Linked DNA regions of Microbispora sp. ZYX-F-249. The protein of the gene in region 1 interacts with the protein of each later gene in a pairwise test. Links are inferred from orthologs where the notes say so. Each region holds a gene or a part of one and is shown in the gene's direction. Other genes may lie near its edges.

Region 1 (11,365 bases):
GACGAGCGGGTGTTCGACGACCCGCTGCGCTTCGACATCCGGCGCGACCCCAACCCGCACGTCGGCTTCGGCGGCCCGGGCCCCCACTTCTGTCTCGGCGCGCACCTGGCCCGCCGCGAGATCACGGCGATGTTCCGCGAGCTGATGCGGCGGATCCCCCAGATCGAGGCGGGCGAGCCGGAGCGCCTGCTGTCCAGCTTCATCAACGGCATCAAGCACATGACCTGTGACTTCTGACCTGGGCGGTGCCCGCATGGCCACGGTGAACACCGTACGCGGCCCCGTCGAGGTGGACGACCTCGGCGAGACGCTGATGCACGAGCACGTCTTCGTGCTGGCGACCGAGCATCTGGACAACTACGGCCGCGGCGCGTGGTGGGACGAGGAGACCCGGGTCGCCGACGCGATCGCCAAGCTCCGGTCGCTGGTGGCCAAGGGGGTCACGACGATCGTCGACCCCACCGTCTGGGGACTGGGCCGCTACATCCCCCGGGTGCGGCGGATCGCCGCCGAGGTGCCGGGACTCAACATCATCGTGGCCACCGGCCTGTACATGTTCGAGAGCGTGCCGCACCAGTACGAGATGCGCGGGCCGGGCCTCGTCATGGACATGCCCGAGCCGATGGTGGACGACTTCGTCCGGGACATCACCGAGGGGATCGCCGACACCGGGGTGAAGGCGGCGTTCCTCAAGTGCGTGGTCGAACAGCAGGGGCTCACCCCCGGCGTCGAGCGGATCTGCCGGGCCGTGGCACAGGCTCACCTGCGGACCGGCGCACCCGTCACCGTGCACACCAACGCCGCGGCCCGCAGCGGCCTCGCCGCGCTCGACCTCTTCGTCGCGGAGGGCGTGGACCCGCGGGCGATCGTGATCGGCCACGCCGGGGACTCCAACGACCTCGACTACCTCATGCGCCTGGCCGACACCGGCGCGATCCTGGGCATGGACCGCTTCGGCCTGGACCTCTACAACCCCACGCCCGCGCGGGTGGAGACGATCGCGGCGCTGTGCGAGCGCGGCTACGCCGACCGCATGGTGCTGAGCCACGACGCGGCGTGCTTCATGGACTACTTCGGCGGGGCGTGGGACCAGGTCATGCAGGTGACGCCGAACTGGCGGTACGACCACATCCACGACGACGTGCTGCCGGCCCTGCGCGAGCGCGGGGTGGGTGACCACCAGATCCGGCAGATGCTGGTGGACACCCCCCGCCGCTACTTCAGCCGATCGGCTTGATCGACCGGAAGACCGTGTTGATGTCGGGAAGCAGATCGTCCTTGAGCTGCGGCACGGCCATGTACACGATCGTGGGCAGGTCGGCGCCGGTGTTCACGGCCGCGATCACGACCGTGGTGGTCGCGCCGTCGGCGGTCACCTTGTAGGCGGCCGTCAGGCCGGTGAGGCCGTTGCGGGCCAGGCGCTGCTGGGCGACCTTGGTGACCTTGTTGTCCTTGGGGAACTGGGTCTGCCGCGCCCGGAACATCACCGCGCTCACGACAGGGCCCAGGTTGTCGGGCGTGGTGTACTTCACGGCGAGCGACTGGGCCAGCCGGCCCGACATCACCAGGGCGAACTCCCGCTTGCCCTTGGTGGTCATGCCGGCGGGCACGTACTGCCTGCTGGTGAAGCCGTACGTCGCCTTGATCTGAGCGGGGTCGGCGTCCGCCTGCCAGGGGCCGCCGAGTTTGGGCAGCGTGATCCGGGCGGCGGTGTCGGTGACCACGCCGTTCACGGGGGAGGCCTCGCCCTTGTAGACGGGCAGCCGCGGGACCTGCGCCTGCGGCTTGGCCGTGGCGGCGGACTTGGCGGGCGCGGGCTTGGCGGACGTCGCCGCCTCGGCCGTGTCGCCGGAGCTGAGCGGCCCGGCGGCGAAGGCCCACACGAGAACCCCGACCAGCGCGGCGACGACCGAGGCCACCAGCGCGTACAGCCAGACCGGCCGGCCGGGCTCCTCCTCCTCGTACTCGTCGATGGCCCGGTAGTTCTCCCCGAACACCGTGTTCCACAGCTCCTGCTGCCGATGCGCGGGAGGCGTCTTCGGCCCGCTGATCTGTCCCGCCGTCACGAACGGCCGGTACGGATCCTCCGGCTGCGGCGGGGGCGCAGGCGCGGCGGAGACGGGCGGGGCGGAGACGGGCGGGGCGGAGACGGGCGGGGCGGACTCGGCGAACGAGCGGACCGAGGGAGTGAACGGCGTGGAGGGCTGCGGGCGGTCCGGACCGCCGGGGAACGCCGCCCCGTGGGGGCCCGCCTGACCCTGTTCGTGGCCGGGACCGTTGCCGTGACCGTGGTTCTGACCCGGGCTCTGTTCGCGACTCTGCGCGGGGCCCGGCATGCCGTACACGGGGGCGGGGCCACCGGGCTGCGCGGGGTTGCCGAAAGCCGCGAAGTCGCCGAAGGCCGCGGGCCCGGCGGGCTGCGGGTGCCCGGCGGCCTGGGGGCGCGTGCCGGCCTGGGGGTGCCCACTGGCTTGCGGGTGCGCGCCGGGCTGCGGGTGGCCGGCGAAGGACTCCGGGCCGCCGAAGGGAGGAGCGGGCCGGGGCGCGTCGGGCTCACCGAAGGCGGGGACGGGCTGCCGGGGGGCCGTGCCGGGAAGCGAGCCCGCCATGGTCGCGGTGGCGTCCGGGGACTGCTGCGGCGCCCCCTCGACGAAGGACCGGACGGTGGGGGTGAAGGAGGAGGGCGGAGGCATCTCGGGCCACGCCGGCGGGATCTCCGGCCACGCCGGTTCCCGCTGGTGTTCGCTGCGGTCCGTGGGCACGGTACCTCCCGAGTTCATGCCCGAATTGGGGGTGCCTGGCATGATCTCATGCGAGCCGGGGGCTGCCGCAGCGAAACCGCGGAATGCCTCGCGGAACTGCTCACCCGTGGGGTCGGTGGGCGGGTCCTGCATCGGCAAATCCGCGGGCGGATATGAGTTGGCCACGGCAGCACAGTAAGGGAATGGACATAAGAGCCCACAACGGAACTATCACCATCGGATATCGCAGTCTGACAGACGAGGTCAGCGAGCGCGCGCCGCGACCGACGAGATTCGCCCGGACGGGGCGAAGGCCCGGCCCGAGGGGCACACGAGCGATCGGCGACTCACTTGCGGTCTGCGCTACGCTTGACACGCGTGCCGCACCCTGCTGCGCAGGCAGCCGCCTCATACCGGGAGTGTGAGAGCGCGGACCGCCCTCCCCTCCCGGTTCGGACAACCGGGTCGGAGCGGGCCGCAGCGGTAAGGGGAGTGCGACGGGGTTCCGCCCCGGGCGCGCCTTCATCTGTGTGATTCCAGCCGCCTGGCGAGGAGTGGAAGTGGACGAGCCGGTGTACGACCCGCAGGCGCTGCAGGCCAAGTGGCTGCCGCGGTGGGAGGAGCTGAACCCCTTCGCGGCGGTCGAGGACCTCGCGGACACCAGGCCGCGCAAGTACATGCTCGACATGTTCCCCTACCCCTCCGGCGACCTCCACATGGGGCACGGCGAGGTCTTCGCGATCGGCGACGTCGTCGCGCGTTACTGGTTCCAGAAGGGCTACAACGTCCTGCACCCGATCGGGTGGGATTCCTTCGGCCTGCCCGCGGAGAACGCGGCCATCAAGCGCAACGCGCACCCCGCCGAGTGGACGTACGCCAACATCGACACCCAGGCGAACTCGTTCAAGCGGTACGCCATCTCCTTCGACTGGTCGCGGCGCCTGCACACCAGCGACCCGGAGTACTTCCACTGGAACCAGTGGCTGTTCACCCGCTTCTACGAGCGGGGCCTGGCCTACCGCAAGGGCGGCCTGGTCAACTGGTGCCCGCAGGACCAGACCGTGCTCGCCAACGAGCAGGTCGTGGCGGGCAAGTGCGAGCGCTGCGGCGCCGACGTCGTCCGCCGCGAGCTGACGCAGTGGTACTTCAAGATCACTGACTACGCCGACCGGCTGCTCGACGACATGGCGCAGCTGGAGGGCGGCTGGCCGGATCGCGTGCTGACCATGCAGCGCAACTGGATCGGCCGCTCCACCGGGGCCGACGTCCAGTTCCGGATCGAGGGCCGGGACGAGCCCGTCACCGTCTACACCACGCGTCCCGACACCCTGTACGGCGCGACGTTCTTCGTGGTGGCCGCCGACGCCCCCCTGGCGGAGGAGATCGTCGCCCCCGATCGGCGTGATGCTCTGGCCGCCTACCGCGCCGAGGTCGCCAAACTCTCCGACATCGAGCGGCTGTCCACCGAGAAGGAGAAGACCGGCGTCTTCCTGGGGACGTACGCGATCAACCCGGTCAACGGAGAGCGCATCCCGGTCTGGGCGGCCGACTACGTGCTGTCCGACTACGGCCACGGCGCGATCATGGCGGTGCCCGCGCACGACCAGCGCGATCTCGATTTCGCCATGAAGTTCGGCCTGCCGGTGCAAGTCGTCGTGCACACCGGCCTGGCCGACCCGGGCGAGACCGGCGTCGCCACCCCGGGCGAGGGCACCCTGGTCAACTCGGGCCCGCTGGACGGGCTGACGAAGGCCGAGGCGATCCAGAAGATCATCGAGGTCCTGGAGGAGCGCGGCACCGGCAGGGCCGCGGTGAACTACCGGCTGCGCGACTGGCTGCTGTCGCGGCAGCGGTTCTGGGGCACCCCGATCCCGATCATCCACTGTCTGGACTGCGGCGAGGTTCCGGTCCCCGACGACCAGCTTCCGGTCACGCTGCCCGACCTGCGCGGCGCCGACCTCCAGCCCAAGGGCGTCTCGCCGCTGGCGAGCGCCGCCGACTGGGTCAACGTCGCGTGTCCCAAGTGCGGCGGCCCCGCACAGCGGGACACCGACACGATGGACACGTTCGTCGACTCGTCGTGGTACTTCCTGCGCTACTGCGACCCGCACTTCGAGGACGGACCGTTCGACGTCGAGAAGGTCCGTAAGTGGGGCCCGATCGACCAGTACGTCGGCGGTGTCGAGCACGCGGTGCTCCACCTGCTGTACTCGCGGTTCTTCACCAAGGTGCTGCACGACATGGGCCTGGTCGGCTTCACCGAGCCGTTCCTGCGCCTGCTCAACCAGGGCCAGGTGATCAACCAGGGCAAGGCGATGTCGAAGACGCTGGGCAACGGCGTGGACCTCGGCCAGCAGATCGACGCGTACGGCGTGGACGCCGTCCGGCTGACCATGGTTTTCGCCGGGCCGCCGGAGGACGACATCGACTGGGCCGACGTCTCGCCGGCCGCGTCGCAGAAGTTCCTGGCCCGCGCGTTCCGCGTGATGGCCGAGGCCGGTGCGGCGTCCGCCCCGGGGACCGACTTCTCCGGCGGCGACGTCGAGCTGCGCAAGGTCACCCACCGGACCATCGACGAGGTGACCAAGCTCGTCGAGAGCTACCGGTTCAACGTCGCGGTGGCCCGCATGATGGAGCTGACCTCGGCCGCCCGCCGGGCGATCGACACCGGCCCCGGCGCGGCCGACCCGGCCGTCCGCGAGGCCGCCGAGACCCTGGCGATCATGCTGTCGCTGGTCGCGCCGTACGCCGCCGAGGAGGGCTGGGAGCGGCTCGGGCACGCGCCGTCGGTCGCCACGGCCGGCTGGCCCGAGGCCGACCCGGCGCTGCTGGTCCAGGAGTCGGTCACGGCCGTGGTCCAGGTGGCGGGCAAGGTCCGCGACCGGCTGGAGGTCTCCCCGGACATCACCGAGGCCGACCTGCAGGCGCTGGCCCTGGCGTCGGATAAGGTCCGGCCCTACCTGGACGGCGAGCCGCGCAAGGTGATCGTGCGGGCGCCGAAGCTCGTCAACATCGTCCCGTAACGGGTGACCCCGGCTCCGTCGTACCGTGAACGAACCCGTCCGGTACGGCGGAGCCGGTGCCATTCGGCATAGGGTGCGCATGTGGCGAATGGTGCGTATCTGAGATTCCCCCATCTGAACGGCGACCTCCTCACCTTCGTGGCGGACGACGACGTCTGGCTGGCACCCACGGGCGGCGGCAGGGCGTGGCGGTTCACGGCCGACCGGGTGCCGGTCTCCCATCCCCGGTTCTCCTCCGACGGCACGCGCATCGCGTGGACGAGCACCCGCGAGGGCGACCCCGAGGTGTTCGCCGCCGATCTGGACGGCGGGGAGGGCGAGCGGCTCACGCACTGGGGCAACGCCATGACGGGCGTGCGCGGCTGGACCGAGGACGGGAACGTGCTGGCCGTCACCGCGGCCGGCCAGGGCTCGCGCTCCCGGCAGTGGGCCTGTGCGGTCCCGCTGGACGGCGGCCCGGTGACGGCCCTGCCGTACGGCAGGGTCAGCGAGGCCGCGGTCAGCGGCGCCAAGGTGGCGACCGTCTCGGCGGTGTGGCGCGAGCCGTCGCAGTGGAAGCGTTACCGCGGCGGCACCGCGGCCAAGATCTGGGTGGACGCCGCGGGCGACGGCGAGTTCAGCCGTCTGTTCGCCGGCAACCCGGCGCAGCACTGGTCGGTCATGTGGGTGGGCGAGCGCCTGGCCTTCCTCGCCGACACCGACGGTGCCGGCAATCTCTACTCCTGCCTGCCGGACGGCTCGGACCTGCGGCAGCACACCACGCACCGCGGCTTCTACGCGCGCCACGCCGCGACGGACGGCTCCCGCGTCGTCTACAGCCTCGCCGGCGACCTGTGGCTGCTGGAGAGCCTGGACGCCGAGCCGTACAAGCTGGACGTCACCCTGAGCGGGCCGCGCCCGGCCCGGGCCAGGCGGCCCGCGCCGAACCGGGTCGGCGGCTTCGCGCCGGACCGCACCGGACGGGCCAGCGTGGTGGAGATCCGCGGCACCGCCCACTGGCTGACCCACCGCGACGGCCCCGCCGGCGTGCTGCGCGCGGAGCCCGGCGTCCGGGTGCGGCTGCCGCGGCCCCTCGACGGCGCGGGCCGGGCCGTCTGGGTGTCGGACGCCTCCGGCGAGGACGCGCTGGAGATCGGCACGCCCGGCGGTGAGATCCGCACCCTGGCCGCCGGGCAGCTCGGCCGGGTGCTCGACCTGGCCGCCGCGCCGGACGGCAAGCACGTCGCGGTCGCCGCGCACGACGGGCGGCTCCTGGTGGTGGACCTCGACTTCGGCGACGTCCGCGAGCTGGACCGCACCGCCCACGGCGACGTGCAGCACCTGACCTTCTCGCCGGACTCGGCCTGGCTCGCGTGGGCGCACGCCTACCAGCCCTGGCGCCGGCACCTGAAGCTCGCCCGCGTGGACGGCAGCACCGCGATCGAGGTGACGCCGCCGCGGTTCAACGACTACAGCCCTTCCTTCACCGGCGACGGCAAGTATCTGGCCTTCCTGTCGGACCGCACGTTCAACCCGGTCTACGACAGTCACGTCTTCGACCTGTCCTTCCCCGCCAGTTGCCGGCCGTACCTGGTGCCGCTCAAGGCCACCACGCCGTCGCCGTTCGATCCCTCGCCGGCGGGCCGCGGCTTCAACGGGGAGGACGACGCCGGGCCGGACGCCCGGCGCGCCAAGAACGCGAAGAACGACGGCGAGCCCGGCCCGCCGCCGGTGACCGAGGTGGACGCCGACGGGCTCGCGGCGCGGATCGTGCCCGTGCCGGTGCCCGCCGCCGTCTACTCCAACCTGCGTGCCGCCAAGGACGGCCTGCTGTGGCTGCGCCATCCGCTCGGTGGCCAGCTCGGCGACGGCACCGACCCCGGCGAGCCGGTCCTGGAACGCTACGACCTGGTCAAGCGCAAGCTCGGCGAGCTCGGCGGGGAGTTCGGGGCCTTCGAGGTCAGCGGCGACGGCACCCGCCTGGTGGCCACCGGCGGGAACGGCCTGCGGACCCGTGCCACCGGGGAGGACGACGAGGTCGTCACCATCGACCTGGACCGGGTGGTCGTGACCGTCGATCCGGTCGCCGAGTGGCGGCAGGCGTACGACGAGGCCGGGCGGCTCATGCGCGACCACTTCTGGCGGGCGGACATGAACGGCGTGGACTGGCCGGGCACGCTCGACCGCTACGCGCCCCTCGTGGAGCGGTTAGGCGCCTACTCCGAGCTGATCGACCTGCTCTGGGAGGTGCAGGGCGAGCTGGCCACCTCCCACGCCTACGCGAGGCCCAGCGGCGGCGCCCGCGATCCCCGGCGCCGCCAGGGCCTGCTCGGCGCCGACCTGGCCCGGGACGAGAACGGGGTGTGGCGGATCAGCCGCGTTCTGCCGGGGGAGTCCTCCGACCACGAGGCCCGCTCGCCGCTGCTCGCGCCCGGCGTCGCCGTCCGGGAGGGCGACGCGATCGTGGCCGTCGGCGGGCGCCCGGTCGACCCGGTCCGCGGGCCGCTGGCACTGCTGTCCGGTACGGCGGAGCGGCCGGTGGAGCTGACCGTCCAGCCCGGCTCCGGCGGCGAGACCCGCCGGGTCGTCGTCACGCCCATCGCCGACGAGACGCAGCTGCGCTACCACGACTGGGTGGCCGGACGGCGGGCGTTCGTGCGTGAGGCGTCGGGCGGGCGGCTCGGCTATCTGCACGTGCCGGACATGATGTCGGCCGGGTGGGCGCAGTTCCACCGGGACCTGCACACCGAGATGGGCTTCGACGGGCTCGTCGTGGACGTGCGTGACAACGGCGGCGGGCACGTGTCCGAGCTGGTGCTGGAGAAGCTGCAGCGGCGGGTGACCGGGTGGTCGCTGGCCCGGGGGTACGAGCCGGCGCGCTACCCGGAGGACGCGCCCCGCGGGCCCGTCGTGGCCGTCACCGACGAGTACGCCGGATCGGACGGGGACATTGTCAGTGCCGGGATCAAGAACCGCGGCATCGGGCCGCTCGTGGGCACGCGGACCTGGGGCGGCGTGATCGGCATCGACTCGCGGTACTCGCTCGTGGACGGGACCGTCGTCACGCAGCCGCGGTACTCGTTCTGGCTGGAAGGCGAGGGGTGGGGCGTCGAGAACCACGGCGTCGACCCGGACGTCGAGGTCGTCATGACCCCGCAGGACCTGGTCGCCGGGCGGGATCCGCAGCTCGCGCGGGCGGTGGAGCTGGCCCTGGCGGCGCTGGAGGAGCGGCCTGCGGCGACTCCGCCGGAGGTGCCGCCGCTGCGGTGACCCCCGGGGACGTTGACGATCGGCCGACCTACCGGACAAAATTACGCCCGAGCCACAAACTAGTCATAGAGAAGTAGGCGTGCGGTCAGGGCATGCCGCGACCACCACCGCTCCGGCGGTGGTCTGGGGTGCGCGCCTGACCGTATGGCTCACCGTCGGCGTGCGCCCCGCGTGGGAGGCACGTCTTGTACAGACGCATCATCGGCGGGCTGGCGACCGCCGCCGCGATGGCGGCGACCGTTCTCGTCGTCACCGGTACGCCGGCGAACGCCGCCGGCACGGGCACCGGCTACCTGCACACCAGCGGAAACAAGATCGTCGACAGCACCGGCGCCACGGTCCGGCTGACCGGCATCAACTGGTTCGGCATGGAGACCGACAACAAGACCTTCCACGGGCTATGGGCGAACAACCCGTGGAAGAGCCAGATCGACCTCATGGCGAACCTGGGCTACAACACCCTGCGGGTGCCGTTCTCCGACGACGCGCTCAAGCCGGGCGCGCAGGCGACGAGCGTCAACACCGCCTCCAACCCCGACCTGATCGGCCTGTCGCCGCTGCAGATCCTCGACAAGGTCGTGGACTACGCGGGCCAGAAGGGCATGCGAATCATCCTCGACCGGCACCGGCCGACCAGCGCGGGCCAGACCGCGCTGTGGTACACCTCCGGCGTCCCCGAGTCGACCTGGATCAGCAACTGGAAGTCGCTGGCCCAGCACTACGCCGGCAACCCCACCGTCATCGGCGCGGACCTGCACAACGAGCCGCACGCGGACGGCACCAACCCGAACGCGACCGGCTCCTGCTGGGGCTGCGGCGACCAGGCGCGCGACTGGCGCCTGGCGGCCGAGCGGGCGGGCAACGCGATCCTGTCCGTGCAGCCCAACTGGCTGATCTTCGTGGAGGGCGTGAGCTGCCCGAGCGGCGGCCTGTCCAACGTCTGGGACAACGACACCAGCAACGACGAGGACTGCGGCTGGTGGGGCGGCAACCTCACCAAGGCCGGCCAGTTCCCCGTACGGCTCAACGTGGCCAACCGGCTCGTCTACTCGCCGCACGAGTACGCCACGTCGGTCTACCACCAGAACTGGTTCGACGACCCGAACTACCCGGCCAACATGCCGGCCATCTGGGACAAGTACTGGGGCTACCTGTACAAGCAGAACATCGCGCCGATCATGGTCGGCGAGTTCGGCACCACGCTGGCCAACAACATCGACAAGGTCTGGCTCCAGGAGCTCATGAAGTACATGGGCACCGGAGTGAACGGCATGTCCTTCACCTACTGGTCGTGGAACCCCAACTCGGGTGACACGGGCGGCATCCTGAAGGACGACTGGGCCACGGTCGACCAGGCCAAGCAGAGCATCATCTCGCCGTACCTCATCCCGCCCGTGGGCGGCAACCCGCCGGTGTCGCCCTCGCCGCAGGTCTCGCCGAGCGTGTCGCCGTCCGTGTCTCCGTCCGCGTCCCCCTCGGTGTCGCCTCCGGTGTCCCCGTCGGCGTCGCCGTCGTCTCAGGGCGGCAAGACCTGCACCGCCACGTACAAGGTCGCCAACCAGTACCCCGGCGGCTTCCAGGGTGACGTCACGGTGAAGGCCGGCAACTCGGCCATCTCGGGCTGGACCGTGAAGTGGGCCTTCCCGAACGGCCAGAGCATCAGCCAGCTCTGGAACGGCACGCTCAGCGCGAGCGGCGCCAACGTCACGGTGACCAACCTGTCCTACAACGGCGCGCTCGGGGCCGGCGCCTCGACCACGTTCGGCTTCAACGGCAGCTGGTCCGGCAGCAACGGCGTCCCGTCCTCGGTCAGCTGCACGGCGAGCTGAGCGGGCGCGTCACGCCAGCGCGGCGGCGATCCTGGCCAGGATCTCCTCCAGGATCGCCGCCGACGTCGCGAAGTTGAGGCGGGCGAAGGTGTCGCCGCCTCCGTAGTTCGGGCCCGGGTTGAGCTTGACCCGGGCCTCCCGCTCGAGGAAGTGCGCCGCGCCGGGCACGCCGAAGTCGAGCCACGCGAGATAGGTGGCCTCGGGCATGCGGTACCCGACCGACGGGAGCCGCTCGGCGATGCGCCTGCGGTTGCGGTCCAGGATCGTCAGCACCTCCTCCAGCCACGCGTCGCCGTGCCGCCACGCGGCCACCGTGGCCTCCACGCCGAGGACGCTGGGCGCCCCGTAGATGTGGGCGGGCTGGCGGCCGAGCGCGTCCCTGACGTCCTTCGCGCCGATGTGGGCCACGGAGCAGTGCAGTCCGCCCATGTTGAAGGCCTTGCTGGCGGAGGTCAGGGTGACCGTGCGCTCGGGGAGGATCGTGGCGAACGGGATGTGCCGGGCCGGGGCGTACGTCAGGTCC
Region 2 (11,308 bases), on another replicon or contig:
CGAGCCCGAACTCCCGCCCGCCGACGTCGACCGTCAGGTCCGCGGCCTGCGGATTCGCCTGCCGCGACGGATAGAACTCCCACATCGCGTCCGACGGCGGCGCGGCCAGGGCCCACCGGTGGGCGAGCGGCCGCAGCTCGGGGTCGTTCGACGCGCTGACCACCAGGGCGTGCACGGCCATGCGGCCGGGAGCGATCTCCCAGACGAGGGACGGATGGAGTGCGGTGACGGCGGGGCCGATCAGCTCGGCCAGGGCCTGCGGGTCCTCCGCCTCGACGTGCGCGTCGATCTGGGGACGGGCCTGGTCCCACCAGGTCCAGAACGCCGCGATGGCCTCGGCGGGGTCGGTGGACTCGCTCTTGCGCCCGAACAGTCGCATGACCCCGCATCCTCCCAGCCCGCCCGCCCCGATGCCAACGCGGGCGCGCTCCCGCGGGGGGTAACCTCGATGTGTTATGGGTCCCACAGGAAAGCTCCGCGTCCTCGCCGCCATGTCGGGCGGGGTCGACTCCGCGGTGGCCGCCGCCCGGATCGCCGAGGCGGGGCACGACGTGACCGGCGTCCATCTGGCGCTGTCGTCCAACCCGCAGTCCTACCGCACCGGCGCGCGCGGGTGCTGCACGCTGGAGGACGCCCGCGACGCCCGCCGGGCCGCCGACGTCATCGGCATCCCCTTCTACGTGTGGGACATGGCCGAACGGTTCCACCGCGACGTGGTCGAGGACTTCGTCAGCGAGTACGCCGCCGGGCGCACGCCCAACCCCTGCCTGCGGTGCAACGAGAAGATCAAGTTCGAGGCGGTGCTCGACAAGGCGCTCGCGCTCGGCTTCGACGCCGTCGCCACCGGCCATCACGCGCGGCTGGTTGACGGTGTGCTCCGGCGCAGCGTCGACGAGGCCAAGGACCAGTCGTACGTGCTGGGGGTGCTCACCCGCGAGCAGCTCGCGCACGCGATCTTCCCGCTCGGCGACTCGACCAAGGCGCAGGTGCGCGAGGAGGCCGCGCGGCGCGGGCTGACCGTCGCCGACAAGCCCGACAGCCACGACATCTGCTTCATCGCCGACGGCGACACCCGGGCGTTCCTCGCCGAGCGCCTCGGCGCGTCGGAGGGGCCGATCGTCGACGCGCTCACCGGCCGGGTGGTCGGCAGCCACCAGGGGGCGTACGGCTTCACGGTCGGGCAGCGCAAGGGCCTGCACATCGACCGGCCGGCCGCCGACGGCAGGCCGCGCTACGTGCTGTCGATCGAGCCGGTGTCCAACACGGTCACGGTCGGGCCGCGCTCCTCCCTGGAGGTGACCTCCATCGCGGCGGAGCGGCCGGTGTGGAACGGGCCGCTGCCGGAGCCGTACGAGCCGATCACCTGCACCGTGCAGCTGCGGGCGCACGGCGAGGTGTACGGCTGCCGCGCCCAGGTGTCCGGCGGTGAGCTGCACATCCAGCTCGACCGCCCGGCGACCGGCGTCGCGGCGGGCCAGGGCGCCGTCCTGTACGACGGTGACGTCGTCATCGGCTCCGCCACGATCGCCTCGGCCGTCTGAGCTCAGGAGATCTCGACGGACTCCCCGACCGGGACGCGGCGGAAGTCGGCCTTCTGCTTGTCCGCCTCCATGCCGAGCCAGTTGTCGATCAGCTTCGAGCCGATCTCGTTCACGAGCCCGTCGTGGGTGGAGTACGCCCGCGCGGGCCGGACGTAGCGCAGGTAGAGGATGGTGTCGGCCGCCCTCAGCCACGGCGCGTTGGTCGGCACGAGCAGCGTGGGGACCTCGGCGCCCGGCGGCGTGAGGGCGTCACCGGGATAGAACACCTCGTCGTCCACGAAGAAGCCGACGTTCTGCACCGGCAGGACGTCGGGGAGGTTGTGCGCGTGCCACTCGCCGACCGCGCGCACGTGGAACCCCGCCGTGTCGAAGGCGTCCCCCTGGGTGACGACCCGCACCTTCGCCGGGACCTGGCCGAGCTGGTCGGCGACGGCCTGGCAGGTGTACACCTCCAGGTCCGGGCTCGCGTCCTTGAACAGATTCACGTCCACGTGGTCGAAGTGCTCATGCGTGATCAGCACGGCGTCCGCGCCGTCGAGAAGCCCCTCGCCGCTGAACGCGCCGGGATCGATGACGAGGGTCCGCCCGTCCTTCTCCAGCCGCCAGCAGGCGTGACCGAGTTTGGTGAGTTTCATAATCCCTAAGCTAGTGACCGTGAGCGAGTATCCGTGGATCCAGGCCACGGCCACCGGTGTGGGGTCCTATCCGGGCGAGGACCATCTGGAGGCGGTCAGGACGGCCTTCGGCGAGCTTCCCATGCCTTACCTGCCCGAGCTGCCCGCCCGGGGCGTCGGCGCCGACATGATCGGCCGTACGGCGTCACTGCTGGTCGAGCTGCCCGTGGAGGTGCAGCCGTCCGGCTGGCGGCTCAGCGATCGGCCGGGACGGGATTTCAAGCGGGCCAGGGACCACCTCACCCGCGACCTCGACGGCCTGGAGGAGGTCTCCCAGGGCTACGAGGGGCCGTTCAAGATCCAGGCGTGCGGGCCGTGGACGCTGGCCGGGGCGATCGAGCTCCGGCACGGCGACAAGGTGCTCGCCGACGCGGGAGCCGTACGCGACCTGACCGAGTCGCTGGCCGAGGGACTGGCGCAGCACGTGGCGGAGGTCCGGCGCCGCATTCCGGGAGTCGAGCTCGTCGTCCAGATCGACGAGCCGGGACTGCCCGGGGTGCTCGCGGGCACGGTGCCGACCGCGTCCGGCTTCGGGCGGCTGGCCGCCGTCGAGCCGCCGATCGCGTCCGAACGGCTGAAGACCGTGCTCTCCGCGCTCGCGCCCGCCTTCCCGGTCGTCCACTGCTGCGCGCCGGGCGTGCCGTACGACGTCATCCGTACGGCGGGGGCGCGGGGCGTGTCCGTGGACGCCGCGCTGCTGCGCCGCCGCGACGAGGACGCCATCGGGGAGACGATCGAGAAGGGGCTCGCGCTGTTCCTCGGCGTCGTGCCCGGGACCGACTCCCGGCTCGCCGACGTCGGTGTGGTGGCCAAGCCGGCGGTGGAGCTGTGGCGGCGGCTCGGCTTCGCACCGGCGAGGCTCGCCGAGCAGGTCGTGCTCACTCCCGCGTGCGGCCTGGCCGGGGCCTCTCCGGCGTACGCCAGGGCGGCGCTGGCCCGGTGCCGGGAGGCGGCCCTGGTGCTGCGCGAGGACCCCGGCGAGTGAGGCCGGTGCGGGCGCGCGGCGAGTGAGGGCGCGGGGAGTGCGAGCGTGGGGAGTGGGGGCGGGAGCGGGGCCGCGGCGAGTGATCCAAGCGGCCTCCCAGCTCATCCCCAAGTGATTCACAAGCCCTGTCACGTATCTCTTGACGTGCTGGAAGTTCAGACGTTCAGGAGAAGACCCCATGCGAAGCGCCGCGCGCCTTCTGCTCCCTCTCGCCACCGCCGCTCTGGCCGCCGGTCTCGTCGCGGCGCCCGCGTGGGCCTCGGCCTCGTCCGCGGCGGAGACCTGGAAGTGGGGACCGACGGCGTCCTCGGACACCAAGGGCTGGGCGAACGGGTCCGTCCGGTCGGGCTCGTCGGGCCTGCGCATCGTCGGCGACCTTTACGACGCGGGCGGGGCGAAGACCTGCTCGTGGGTGAAGATCAAGTGGCTGACCGACCGCGGGAAGTACCGCACGGCGACCTACCGGAACTGCTCCCAGTCCACCCCGCGGAGGTTCACGGTGAACGCCGGGTACATGCTGCTCGCCAAGGCCATGGTCTGCCGGGGCAGTGCGACCCGCGTCACCGGCAAGTGCTCTCGCTGGGAGCGGGTCTGGACCCAGGGAGGATGACCCTCGGGCCGGTCCCCTTCCCATCCACGGTGACCGGCCCGAGTACACCCGGACAAAAAGGAATGAAAGTGGGCTGCAAGCGGTCTACCGTAATTCTCGATCGCTCCATGGGGCGAGGGGCCGCGCGGTCTGGAGCGGCCCTCTCGCCGAGCGGTCCGGCGGGAGTCGCCCACGTCCTCGGCGCGGCTCCCGCCCCCGTCCTTCGCGAACTGTCGGTCGCCGGAGATACGGTTGCCCTGGGTGTCTGACGAGGGGAGACGGGCGACGTGACCGACAGGGCTGACGAGGCTGACGGGCTCGGCGGCGCCACGCCCGGGGACGCGGCGGACGGGCACGCGGAGGCCACGAGCGAGGTCGAAGGCGTGACGGGCGCCGCCGGGATCACGGGGAGTGCCGAAGGCGCGCCGGCCGAGGCACGGGAGCGGCACGCCGAGCTCACGGAGCTGCTCCAGGACGCCAACTGGCGCTACTACGTGCTCGACTCGCCCACGGTGAGCGACGCCGAGTACGACGGCTGGATGCGGGAGATCCTGGCGCTGGAGGAGGCGCATCCCGATCTGCGCACGCCCGACTCGCCCACCCAGAAGGTGGGGGCGCCGATCTCCACCGAGTTCGCCCCCGTCACCCATCTCCAGCGTATGGAGAGCCTCGACAACGCCTTCAACGACGCCGACCTCGCCGGCTGGCAGGCCAGGGCGGAGCGGCTGATCGAGGCCGACCCGGGCCCCTACCTGTGCGAGCTGAAGATCGACGGCCTGGCCGTCGCGCTCGTGTACGAGAAGGGCCGCCTGGTGCGCGGCGCGACCCGGGGCGACGGGCGCACCGGCGACGACATCACGCCCAACATCCGCACGCTCGGCGACGTGCCGCACCGGCTCACCGGGGACGGCGTCCCCGACCTGCTGGAGGTGCGCGGCGAGGTCTTCCTGCCGGTCGAGGGCTTCAAGAAGCTCAACGAGCAGCTCATGGACGCGGGCAAGCCGCCGTTCGCGAATCCGCGCAACTCCGCCGCCGGCTCGCTGCGGCAGAAGGATCCGCGGATCACCGCGCAGCGCCCGCTGCGGATGATCGTGCACGGCGTCGGCAAGTGGGAGGGCGGCGGTCCGCCGCCCGCCACCCAGTCGGCCGTCTACGAGCGGCTGCGCGACTTCGGGCTGCCGGTCAGCGACCGCTACCGGGTGGTCGAGGGCCTCGACGAGATCCGCGAGTTCGTCGCCTTCTACAACGAGCACCGCCACGACCCGGAGTACGAGATCGACGGCGTGGTGGTGAAGATCGACCGCATCCCGGTGCAGCGGCAGCTCGGCTCGACCAGCCGGGCTCCGCGCTGGGCGATCGCGTTCAAGTACCCGCCTGAGGAGGTCACCACCAAGCTCCTCGACATCCAGGTCGGCGTGGGCAGGACGGGCCGGGTCACGCCGTTCGGCGTGATGAAGCCGGTGGTGGTGGCCGGGTCCACAGTCGAGCGCGCGACGCTGCACAACGGCTCGGAGGTGGCGCGCAAGGGGGTGCTGATCGGCGACACCGTGGTGCTGCGCAAGGCGGGCGACGTCATCCCCGAGATCGTCGGGCCGGTCGTGGACCTGCGGCAGGGCGGCGAGCGGGAGTTCGTGATGCCCACGCACTGCCCCGAGTGCGGCACCCAACTGGCCTACGAGCGTGAGGGCGACGCCGACCTGCGCTGCCCGAACGCCCGATCCTGCCCCGCGCAACTGCGTGAGCGGATCTACTTCGCGGCCGGGCGCAACGCGTTCGACATCGACGGTCTGGGCTACGTCGCGGCGACCGCGCTGACCCAGCCGCTGCCGCCGCAGGAGCCGCCGGTCCGCACGGAGGCCGACCTGTTCGACCTGACCATCGAGAAGCTGCTGCCGATCAGGTCGGTGGTCCGCGACCCCGACTCCGGGCTGCCGAAGACCGATCCGGAGACCGGCGAGCCGAAGGTGGTCTCCTTCTTCGCCAACATCTCCGGGGAGCCGAGCAAGAACGCCGAGCTGATCCTCGAGCAGCTGGAGAAGAAGAAGGACCAGCCGCTGTGGCGGGTGCTCGTGGCGCTGACGATCCGGCACATCGGGCCGCCCACGGCCCGCGCGCTCGCCGCGGAGTTCCGCTCGATCGACGCCATCGCCAAGGCGTCGGAAGAGGAGCTCGCGGCCGTGGAGGGCATCGGCCCGCGGGTCGCCGCGACCATCAAGGAGTGGTTCGCGGTCGACTGGCACCGGGAGATCGTCGAGAAGTGGCGGGCCGCCGGTGTCCGGATGGCCGACGAGTCGTCCGAGGACGAGGGGCCGCGTCCGCTGGAGGGGCTGACGTTCGTCGTCACCGGGACACTGTCGGACTTCAGCCGTGACGAGGCGAGCGAGGCCATCACCGTCAGGGGCGGCAAGGTCACCGGCTCGGTCTCCAAGAAGACCAGCTTCCTGGTCGTGGGGGACAACCCCGGCTCGAAGTACGACAAGGCGGTCAAGGCCGGCGTCCCTATCCTCAACGAGGAGGGCTTCCACACCCTGTTGGGCGAGGGCCCCGACGCCGCCCGCGCCGTCGCCGTCACCCCCGAGGAGTGAGCACGCACCCGGGGAGCAAGTCGCCTCGCGCAACAGTAGAACCGATCTGACGTAGATTCGATCTCACATTGGCAGGGCGTGAGTCGGCGTCACGTGCCGGGCTCGGAACAGGGCCATCTCCTGATCCGTTTCACCGAGCATGCCGACTTCTGCCGCTGCGACCCCCGAAGTTCTGGAGTACGCCGCTTTCACCACCGATCCCGCCGGCGGCAACCTGGCTGGAGTGGTGCTCGACGCCTCCGGGCTCGGTGAGGCGGCCATGCTCGCCATCGCCGCCGAGGTGGGCCACCCGGAGACGGCCTTCCTGAACAAGACCCCGTCACGGGCCGACCGGACTTTCACCGTCCGGTACTTCAGTCCGAAGACGGAGGTGCCGTTCTGCGGGCACGCCACCGTGGCATCGGCGGTCGCGCTCGCCGAACGGATCGGCCCGGGGCGCCTGGTCTTCGAGACGCAGGCCGGAACGGTGCCGGTCGAGGTGGTGGCGGACGAAGGCGGTGTGCTGTGGGCGACCCTCACCAGCGTGGAGCCGTACGTCGAGCCGATCGGCGATCTCGACGTGGCGCAAGCGCTCGACGCCTTGAGGTGGCGGATCGACGAGCTCGACCCGGCGCTACCCCCGCGGATCGCCTACGCGGGATCGCGCCACCTGGTGCTGGCCGCCGCCACCCGCGATCGCCTCGCCGATCTCGACTACGACTTCTCGCGGCTGGCGCGGTACATGACCGATCGGGACCTCGTCACTGTGCACCTGGTGTGGCGGGAGTCGGCGGACACCTTCCAAGTGCGTGACCCGTTCCCCGTCGGCGGGATCGTGGAGGACGCGGCCACCGGGGCCGCCGCGGCCGCTTTCGGGGCGTATCTACGGGACCTCGGCGAGGTCGGTCCCGCGGCCGTGCTGCACCTGCACCAGGGCGTCGACATGGGGTGGCCAGGTCTGCTGCGGGTGGAACTGAGAGACGGGGATGCCAGGATCCGGGTCTCCGGCGCAGCGGTACCTGTTCCGGTGAGGGCCGGTCAGGTGCCATGAGCGGAGGCGTCAGCTGCTCAGCCAGGAATCGAGCCGGGTCAGCAGAGCGGGTCCGGGCCTCAGCCCGGCGGCGGTGCCACTGAACACGGCCTGGCAGGGGGCACGCCAGATCCGCATTTCGGCGACGGCCCCGGTCATGTCGGCCGCCCAGACGACGTCGAGACGGCTGACCGGCACCGCGGCCCGGGTCGGCTGTGGCATACCGCAGTCGACGCCGTTGACGACGTCGGTGGTGCCCTGGCTGTCGGTCACGCTCTCTATGGTGGCCGCGGTGTTGAGGAGTCCCCGGACGAATTCGAGATCCTCTCGCAGGACCCGGTGAGCGCGCAGCCGAAGATCGGCACCGTCGGCCCGGTAGCGGCAGACGGTGACCGCGGCGAGCGGGCCGGGCAGGAACACGTCCCCGCCGCCCCGGTTGCGAGCCATGCCGTCCTGGGGGAACTCCAGGTCCGGCCGGTTGTCCACTTCCGTCACCGCGACCTTGGCCGGGCAGGTTGGCGCCGGGATCGCGTCCGGGTCCCTCGCGATCTGATCTCGATAGAACGAGAGGAAGCGGTCGACCGGCTGCCCGTCCAGAAATCGGGTCCGGCCCGCGTGGTGCACGACTCCGCAGTTGCGGTCGAGCAGGAGCAGCGCGGGTGGCCGGTCGCGGTAGCGCACCGCGAACGACAACTGCTCGCCGTACCCGATGGCGGTGCAGACCTGGCCCATGTGCAGGTCATCGGGCGGCGTCTGGCCCCGAGCGGTCAGGAGAGCCCGTGCCGCCGCTTCCGCCTCATCTCGCGTGGGCAACGCGTTGAGCACGGCGATCATCTCGGCGACGTGGGTGCTGAGGACGCGGTCCCGTCCGGGTCGTGACGACGGCATCGGCCCGGGACCGCCCCTCGGCGGTGTGACCAGCTCGCACAGTGTCACCGAGACGGCGTCCTCGGCGGGCACCAGCGGCCCCGGCCTGTCGGCGGTTCCCCGCACGTCCATCACCGCGACGGGGCAGCCGTTCGCGTTCATGAACCGCGCGTCCAGCGTGTCGACGGGATACGAGGCGGACGCGGCGAGAAGCAACGCGGCCACGACCCCACCGGCCAGGCCGCGTCCGATCCGACCCCGCAACGAGATCACGAAACGAATCTACGCCGGTTCTGCCCGGCGGGCACCGCATCCGAGCGCCATATGCCGGTACCCGCGTGGCCTTCGAGAATCGGATCCCGCACTCGCCCGCTACTCACCCCGGCGATGAAAACCGTCCACTCGCTCGGCGCGAAGGCCAGCACCGGACCCGAGCGGTCCTTGCTGTCCCTCACGGCCACAAGTCCCGGCAGGTTCGTCGCCACTCCGAGGCGGTTGTCGTTGCGGGCAGCAGAACGCGGTGATCGGCGCCTACGTCCGCTGGCGCAACGCCCGGGCCCAGCCCAAGACGAACTTCGCCGCCAGTTCGCCCATCAGAAGCTGGACCAGTTATCAGGCCAAAGTTGCGTGACGGGCCACCAGCTCCGAGGCTGACGGTGCGTACCTGGGGGTTACGGCCCTCTCTCGCAGGGATGGCTTCGGCTGCAGGGGTTTGCGCATCGGACTCGCGGGCGTCACGGTATCCGCAGTCGATGCCACCGGATTCAATCCGATCAGGCGGAGCGCGGGAGGGGTTGCGCGAGTGCGCCAGGAGTGCCCAGCGAAGCTGCGCTGTCCTCCTCTGAGAGGCCGGTTTCCCGCAACTGCCTGCTCAGATGGCTGATCGTCTCCCGGTAAGTGGTCAGCTCCTTGGCGGAGACTCCGGGGAGTTCGAAGACGCATTCCACGGCCACGGGTACGTCAGTGGGTAGATCGAGGATGAAGTGCTTGATCGCCTCGACTTCTTCTCGGAGCTCCGCCAGAGTCTCTCCAGAGACACCCCCGGCAACGGGCGCGTCGATCGGATCCGCGCCCCAGACGATGGCTCCCGTGTCCAGGGCCCTCTCACGGATGACCATGAACCGCAGGCGATGCGTGGTCACTGAAGCCAGTCCTTCCCGAACACGTGCTCAAGGGCGTGTTCCAAGTCGTTGAGCTGCGTAGGTCGGATGGTCCGGACGGGACGACCGCACGGGCAACGACGATCTGAGTTTGGTCGTACAGCAAGACTAGACGAACGGTTCGCGTTGTCTCGGTCCAGTCGACTCGCAGTCCACAGTCCCGGGCGAGTTCATAGATCCTGTCCCGGATCTCAAGGTAGCTGCTCAACACACGGAAACCGTAACGACGATGTTGGCTCCGAGCTGGCCATATGCAAACGGATCTTTTTGCGGCCAGCGGCTCAGGCCGTACACGCCCTGACGTTTCACCGGCCTGGAGGGTGCGGGCCGCCTTCCGCGCACAGGTTTCCGCATCGCGCGGACGCAGGGGAAGTCTGCCCCGTCAATGACATCTCGCCTGCCGTACGACCCCAGCGGCAACGGCGGGGCCGCGCCGTGAGCCGCCTGACCAAGCGGGTAGTGAATGCTTCCCTGCACTTTCTGTCAGGTTGACAATAATCTAGCGTGTGCTCATGGACGACGACCGATGGGTGCCGCCGTGCGTTCTGCTCGCGGTCGACCTTGTGATCCTGACTCTGCGCGGCTCCCGCCTGCATGTGCTGCTCATCGAACGTGGTGTCGAGCCCTTTCGCGGTGCCCTGGCCCTGCCGGGAGGTTTTCTCCGTGATCAGGAGGAGGACATCGTCGCGGCGGCGCGCAGAGAGTTGTTCGAGGAGGCGGGACTCGCCGATGTGCCGCATTTGGAGGCGCTGGGGGTGTACGGCGAACCGGGCCGCGATCCTCGGGGGCGCGTGGTGTCGGTTGCTTATCTGGCGATCGCGCCGCGTCTGCCGCAACCCGTCGCTGGCACCGACGCGGCGGGCGCCTGCTGGAGGCCAGTGGAATATGCGCTGACCGCGAGTGCGGAGTTGGCGTTCGACCATAGCCGGATTCTCAAGGACGGTGTCGAACGGGCCCGCGTGAAGCTGGAGCATTCGGCACTCGCGACGGCCTTCTGCGGCGAGACGTTCACCATCTCGGAACTCCAGCAGGTCTACGAGGCGGTGTGGGGGGTCCAACTGGACCCCCGGAACTTCTACCGCAAGGTCCAGAGCGCACGAGGTTTCATCGTCGCGGCCGGTCCCATGCGGCGGACGGAGGGTGGCCGGCCCGCCCGGCTGTTCAAGGCAGGCCCGGTTCAGGCGCTCTACCCCCCGATGGTCCGTTCGGCACAAGCCGTCACTGAGGGACCGGACGGCCATAAGGCCCAAGTCACGCCCGAAGGAGGCACAGCCCCATGAACAAGAGGCGTCCCATCGTGTTCCTCACGGCGCTGGACCTTGAATACCAGGCCATCAGGGAGCACCTGACCGATGTGCGGCCGCATCGTCACCGTGCCGGTACACGTTTCGAGGTCGGCCGGCTCGCCAACGGCTGTCCGGCTGTCCTTGGGCTTGTGGGCAAGGGAAACCACCCGGCGGCGGTGCTCGCCGAGCGGGCCATCGCGGAGTTCGACCCGTTCGCCCTGCTATTCGTGGGGGTCGCCGGCGCCCTGTGGCCCCAGGTCGCTCTGGGCGACGTGGTGGTGGCGACTCACGTCTACGCCTATCACGGAGGCACCAGCGAGGATGACGGATTCAAGGCGCGTCCCCGTGTCTGGGAGATCTCGCACGAGTCGGATCAGATAGCTCGTCATCTCTACCGCGACGGCACCTGGATACGCCGCCTTCCCGACGACGTACCCGCTCCGAATGTGCGCTTCGGGCCGATCGCGGCCGGCGAGGTCGTGCAGGATTCCGCGATCTCCGCACACGCGCGGTGGGTTCGGCGCACCTACAACGATGCGCTCGCGATCGAAATGGAGGCGGCCGGGGCAGCGCAGGCCGCTCACCTGAACAGGTCGCTGCCGGTGGTCATCG

Evidence for each region.
Region 2: the proteins of leuS (region 1) and ligA interact in binary tests that used the Escherichia coli proteins (3 or more experiments, as listed by UniProt). The link is inferred for Microbispora sp. ZYX-F-249 from one-to-one orthologs.

What each region holds. Positions count from the first base shown.
Region 1 is NZ_JBDJAW010000008.1:124,398-135,762, reverse strand. What follows is about bases 2,985-6,032. They hold leuS (leucine--tRNA ligase), read left to right. Parts: upstream 2,985-3,301; coding sequence 3,302-5,764; downstream 5,765-6,032. Other genes in these bases: AAH991_RS12695 (S41 family peptidase), read left to right, coding at 5,846-6,032. Also shown: AAH991_RS12715 (cytochrome P450), read left to right, coding at 1-237; AAH991_RS12710 (phosphotriesterase family protein), read left to right, coding at 254-1,237; AAH991_RS12705 (hypothetical protein), read right to left, coding at 1,221-2,762; more of AAH991_RS12695, read left to right, coding at 6,033-9,013; AAH991_RS12690 (cellulase family glycosylhydrolase), read left to right, coding at 9,199-10,842; AAH991_RS12685 (MalY/PatB family protein), read right to left, coding at 10,852-11,365.
Region 2 is NZ_JBDJAW010000003.1:116,608-127,915, forward strand. What follows is about bases 3,783-6,773. They hold ligA (NAD-dependent DNA ligase LigA), read left to right. Parts: upstream 3,783-4,172; coding sequence 4,173-6,374; downstream 6,375-6,773. Other genes in these bases: AAH991_RS05020 (hypothetical protein), read left to right, coding at 3,783-3,810; AAH991_RS05030 (PhzF family phenazine biosynthesis protein), read left to right, coding at 6,514-6,773. Outside these bases: AAH991_RS05000 (DUF695 domain-containing protein), read right to left, coding at 1-379; tRNA 2-thiouridine(34) synthase MnmA, read left to right, coding at 456-1,541; AAH991_RS05010 (MBL fold metallo-hydrolase), read right to left, coding at 1,544-2,176; AAH991_RS05015 (methionine synthase), read left to right, coding at 2,196-3,200; more of AAH991_RS05020, read left to right, coding at 3,379-3,782; more of AAH991_RS05030, read left to right, coding at 6,774-7,404; AAH991_RS05035 (hypothetical protein), read right to left, coding at 7,414-8,523; AAH991_RS05045 (hypothetical protein), read right to left, coding at 9,024-9,368; AAH991_RS05050 (NUDIX hydrolase), read left to right, coding at 9,923-10,690; AAH991_RS05055 (5'-methylthioadenosine/S-adenosylhomocysteine nucleosidase family protein), read left to right, coding at 10,687-11,308. UniProt on the Escherichia coli protein: DNA ligase that catalyzes the formation of phosphodiester linkages between 5'-phosphoryl and 3'-hydroxyl groups in double-stranded DNA using NAD as a coenzyme and as the energy source for the reaction.